Regions from separate parts of the Paenibacillus sp. TY11 genome, predicted to be linked through region 2. Evidence: a T-box and tRNA genes for the amino acid it is inferred to sense, from the RefSeq annotation. Region 2 holds a T-box; the other holds one or more tRNA genes.
What was found. The T-box of region 2 lies ahead of tyrS (tyrosine--tRNA ligase). A T-box ahead of a tRNA ligase gene usually reads a tRNA of that ligase, here a tRNA-Tyr.
Positions count from the first base shown of each region.

Region 1 (2,438 bases), on a different contig from region 2:
GAGGGTATTGGATTCTCTGGAAAATCCCAAGGAGAAGGAGTTGGATTGTTCAGTATGGAAGAACGAGCCAGAGGGGTAGGAGGATTTATGAGCATGAACTCTGCTTCAGACCAGGGAACCTCCATCCAGCTGACCATTCCCGTGAAAACTGTCAACTAGATCGGTTATCGGTGTATAACTACTGCATAATCAGGAGGACATACACCGGTAGCAAAGATTATCGACAGTCAACACATTGTGGAGAACATAGAAGATAAATATACAAAAAAAGAGAGAGCTCTGTCCCCAGACAGGCTCTCTTTATTTATAAGGTGTCACCACTGAGGCAACAAGAATCCGCTATAGCAAAAAGCGGGTGATGGGAATCGAACCCACGCTACCAGCTTGGAAGGCTGGAGTTCTACCATTGAACTACACCCGCAAATCAGCATCGGGATGACACGATTTGAACATGCGACCCCCTGGTCCCAAACCAGGTGCTCTACCAAGCTGAGCTACATCCCGACAGTATACATTTTTTAAGAAATGGCGCGCCCTGAGAGATTCGAACTCCCGGCCTTTTGATTCGTAGTCAAACGCTCTATCCAGCTGAGCTAAGGGCGCATATTTTAATCCATAATGAGCAGTCAAGGCGCCACCCAGATTTGAACTGGGGAATGAAGCTTTTGCAGAGCTTTGCCTTACCACTTGGCTATGGCGCCGTATGGATAATGGAGCGGACGACGGGAATCGAACCCGCGACCCTCGCCTTGGCAAGGCGATGCTCTACCGCTGAGCCACGTCCGCAAAATATGGTGCGGTCGAGAGGACTCGAACCTCCACGGGGGGTTAGCCCACACGGACCTGAACCGTGCGCGTCTGCCAATTCCGCCACGACCGCAAAATAATTATAAGTGGTGAGCCATGAAGGACTCGAACCTTCGACACCCTGATTAAAAGTCAGGTGCTCTACCAACTGAGCTAATGGCTCTTAATGGCTGGGGATATAGGATTTGAACCTATGCATGACGGAGTCAAAGTCCGTTGCCTTACCGCTTGGCTAATCCCCATTAAATTAAGAATAAAGGGCGGCCGATGGGGCTTGAACCCACGAATGCCGGAGTCACAGTCCGGTGCGTTAACCACTTCGCCACGACCGCCATATGATTATGAAAAGACTGGTGGAGGATGATGGATTCGAACCACCGAACCCGTAAGGGAGCAGATTTACAGTCTGATGCGTTTGGCCACTTCGCTAATCCTCCAAAATGGTGCCGGCGAGAGGACTTGAACCCCCAACCTACTGATTACAAGTCAGTTGCTCTACCAGTTGAGCTACACCGGCACATTACTCATTTCCCACTTGAAAGGTGGCTCGGGACGGAATCGAACCGCCGACACGAGGATTTTCAGTCCTCTGCTCTACCGACTGAGCTACCGAGCCATATTTTGTTTTACTACTACATTATATAATTCGCAATATATGCCAGTTATATATGAAGTTAAAATGGCGGAACTGACGGGATTCGAACCCGCGATCTCCTGCGTGACAGGCAGGCATGTTAGGCCTCTACACCACAGTTCCAGAGGCATTTCCAATAGGAAATTAATTGCGGGGGCAGGATTTGAACCTACGACCTTCGGGTTATGAGCCCGACGAGCTACCGAACTGCTCCACCCCGCGACATTAAAAGGAATTTCTTGAAATTATTCATGGTGGAGGCTGAGGGGATCGAACCCCCGACCCTCTGCTTGTAAGGCAGATGCTCTCCCAGCTGAGCTAAGCCTCCATATTATGACCCGTAGGGGATTCGAACCCCTGTTACCTCCGTGAAAGGGAGGTGTCTTAACCCCTTGACCAACGGGCCTTGCAAAATAAGTTCTGATTTTAAGAAATTTATGGCGGAGAGAGAGGGATTCGAACCCTCGCACCACTTTCGCAGTCTAACCCCTTAGCAGAGGGTCCCCTTATAGCCACTTGGGTATCTCTCCGAGTAGCGGCAGAGGGGATCGAACCCCCGACCTCACGGGTATGAACCGTACGCTCTAGCCAGCTGAGCTACGCCGCCACCTTATATATAAAATTCAGAAATATTCAAAACATGGCTCCCCGAACAGGACTCGAACCTGTGACAACTCGATTAACAGTCGAGTGCTCTACCAACTGAGCTATCAGGGAATATTGGTGGAGCCAAGCGGGATCGAACCGCTGACCTCCTGCGTGCAAGGCAGGCGCTCTCCCAGCTGAGCTATGGCCCCAATCTTTTTGTTATTCTAGAAGTGGTGGGCCTTAGTGGACTCGAACCACCGACCTCACCCTTATCAGGGGTGCGCTCTAACCAGCTGAGCTAAAGGCCCTAATGTATAGATTCATCATCCTTTAAAGGATATTGCTTGGCGGCGTCCTACTCTCCCAGGACCCTGCGGTCCAAGTACCATCGGCGCTGGAGGGCTTAACG
Region 1 is NZ_JCBAIQ010000054.1:3,899-6,336, forward strand. Features, by position in the region: gene AC6EJC_RS26605 (PAS domain-containing sensor histidine kinase) at 1-159, shown strand, start outside; tRNA gene AC6EJC_RS26610 (tRNA-Gly) at 351-421, opposite strand; tRNA gene AC6EJC_RS26615 (tRNA-Pro) at 431-504, opposite strand; tRNA gene AC6EJC_RS26620 (tRNA-Arg) at 527-603, opposite strand; tRNA gene AC6EJC_RS26625 (tRNA-Cys) at 630-701, opposite strand; tRNA gene AC6EJC_RS26630 (tRNA-Gly) at 712-786, opposite strand; tRNA gene AC6EJC_RS26635 (tRNA-Leu) at 793-880, opposite strand; tRNA gene AC6EJC_RS26640 (tRNA-Lys) at 895-970, opposite strand; tRNA gene AC6EJC_RS26645 (tRNA-Gln) at 975-1,049, opposite strand; tRNA gene AC6EJC_RS26650 (tRNA-His) at 1,067-1,139, opposite strand; tRNA gene AC6EJC_RS26655 (tRNA-Tyr) at 1,159-1,244, opposite strand; tRNA gene AC6EJC_RS26660 (tRNA-Thr) at 1,249-1,324, opposite strand; tRNA gene AC6EJC_RS26665 (tRNA-Phe) at 1,351-1,423, opposite strand; tRNA gene AC6EJC_RS26670 (tRNA-Asp) at 1,488-1,564, opposite strand; tRNA gene AC6EJC_RS26675 (tRNA-Met) at 1,590-1,663, opposite strand; tRNA gene AC6EJC_RS26680 (tRNA-Val) at 1,694-1,769, opposite strand; tRNA gene AC6EJC_RS26685 (tRNA-Glu) at 1,776-1,847, opposite strand; tRNA gene AC6EJC_RS26690 (tRNA-Ser) at 1,880-1,971, opposite strand; tRNA gene AC6EJC_RS26695 (tRNA-Met) at 1,975-2,048, opposite strand; tRNA gene AC6EJC_RS26700 (tRNA-Asn) at 2,083-2,158, opposite strand; tRNA gene AC6EJC_RS26705 (tRNA-Ala) at 2,163-2,238, opposite strand; tRNA gene AC6EJC_RS26710 (tRNA-Ile) at 2,261-2,337, opposite strand; rRNA gene rrf (5S ribosomal RNA) at 2,372-2,438, opposite strand, start outside.
Region 1: it encodes a tRNA-Tyr, which carries the amino acid that the T-box ahead of tyrS (tyrosine--tRNA ligase) is inferred to sense. The anticodon was not compared.

Region 2 (2,438 bases):
TAACAGTGCGTGGTGCGAGAGATTTTTTGATATCAAAAGCCATCGCTTCATCATACTGTGCTTTATTGATTTTGTTCTCCTCCAGCATTCGACTGAGCACCAGGTGCTGGCGGTTTATGGCTCTTTTAAAGCCAGTTTCATTAAACTCGCCCTTACCGTTGTAAGCAGAATAAGAAGAAGGAAGCTGTGGTAGACCTGCCAGATAGGCGGCTTGGGCTACATTAAGCTTGCTCAGATCATTCTCATTAAAAATACCTTTGGCCGCTGCTTTAATGCCAAAGACGTTGTAACCGCTTGAACCGTTACCAAAAGGTACTTTATTGAGATAGGCCGTAATAATTTGCTGCTTGCTCAGGAAGCGCTCAAGCCGCAGAGATAGCAAAATTTCTTTGACCTTGCGGTCATCCGTGCGATCGAGATTTAGAAAGACACGACGCGCGAGCTGCTGGGTGAGGGTGCTCCCCCCGGTTTGTACAGATTCATGCAGCGCCTTTTGCTTCACAGCACGCAGCGTTCCCGACAGATCGACTCCTCTATGCTCGTAAAAATGGTTATCTTCAATGGCAATGACTGCGTCAATGACGAGTTGTGGAATCTCCTTAAACGTGACAGGTCTTCGATCTTCCTCTGTCCGGAGTTGTCCGATGGGAGAGCCATCATTGAAATAAGCGAAGCCTGTAATTGCATTCTTATCTACTTCCTGTAGGATCATGGATCTGGAACGCACGGGTTCGCTTTTTACAATAGAAGCAACATAGCCGGCGGCGGCTCCTCCTGCGAATAGTGCCCCCATAAAACCAATGATGACGACCCACTTTATGACACGGCCGAGCCTTCGCATGGTTGTCCGTAAGCGGGAAGGCTTTGGCTCTGATACATTGTTTTTTTCTTCAACCATTAAGTCTTCCTCCTTTATAACAGCCATTATTATAGCATAAAATTACAAAATGAACCCATATGCTAAAAAGCCTGTCTTTTGGTGTCGTTGACTACATAAAAGCAGTGTGTTATAAATAGGTCAAAGTAAATATCGTGAAAAGCAGAGAAAGACTTCAGTAGAAGGCGGATTCACGTTGTACAGAGAGCCGGTGGGTGGTGTGAATCGGTAGCGTCCCTCCTTTGAATTACCGTCTGGAGCTGTCTGGATGAATGGAAAGCTTTTGCAGGTTTGCGAAGCTACCATAGTAATCCAGTACCGGGTGTAGGCCCGTTATAGGAATGAAGTGAAAGAAATGTCTGTCTTTGACATGCGTTTCTTTAATTAGGGTGGTAACGCGAGCAGCTCCTTCTCGTCCCTTGGGATGAAAGGGGCTTTTTTGTTTGTCTAATATGTAATATTTTGGATGAAAAATAGGAGGTATACAGCATGAAGTGGGAAGAATTGAAGCCGGAGCAACAGGTAGAGGTAGAGCGACAGTTAGAGGCGATACAGCGGGGTGTGGCGGAAATTGTACCGGAGGATGAGCTGAAGCGTAAGGTTATCAAATCGGTCGTTAGCGGCGAGCCACTCAAAATTAAGCTGGGTCTTGATCCATCTGCGCCTGACATTCACATCGGACATACGGTTGTTATGCACAAACTGCGCCAGTTCCAGGAATTAGGCCATCAAGTGCAACTGATTATCGGAGATTTTACGGGCAGAATTGGTGATCCGACAGGTAAATCGGAGACTCGTAAGCAACTGACTGAGGAAGATGTACAGCGTAATGCACAAACGTACAAGGAACAAATTTTTAAAATTCTCGATCCTGAAAAAACAAAGGTATTCTACAATTCCGAATGGTTAGGGCCAATGTCTTTTGCTGATGTAGTAACCCTATCCGCCAAGGTAACGGTTGCCCGTATGTTGGAACGGGATGATTTTACAAAAAGGTACCAAAACGGATTGCCGATCAGCATCCATGAGTTCTTTTACCCGCTGATGCAGGGCATGGATTCCGTGGCTCTCCAAAGTGATATTGAATTGGGGGGGACGGATCAGAAGTTTAATCTGCTGATGGGCAGAACCCTGCAGAAAGAATACGGAGTTGAGCCGCAGGCTACTATTACATTACCATTGCTTGAAGGGCTGGATGGCGTCCAGAAGATGAGCAAAAGTTTGGGGAACTACATTGGTGTTGATGAGGAGCCGAACGAAATATACGGGAAATCCATGTCCGTTCCTGACGAGCTGATGCTGAAATATTTTGAACTTGCAACGGATATCAACAACGAGGAACTGGCAGAGCTGGCGAAAGGTATTAAGGACGGTTCAGTGCATCCACGTGATGCCAAAATGAAGCTGGCCGGTACGTTAGTACGCATGTACCACGGTGAAGAAGCGGAGGAAGCAGCGAAACAGCATTTTGTGACAGTATTCCAGCAACGCGCGCTGCCTGACGATATTGAAGAGTTCACCTTGACGGCTGATCAGTTAGAAGAAGGCGGCATTCGTGTTA
Region 2 is NZ_JCBAIQ010000002.1:248,705-251,142, reverse strand. Features, by position in the region: gene AC6EJC_RS03345 (transglycosylase domain-containing protein) at 1-898, opposite strand, end outside; T-box leader at 1,034-1,300, shown strand; gene tyrS (tyrosine--tRNA ligase) at 1,367-2,438, shown strand, end outside.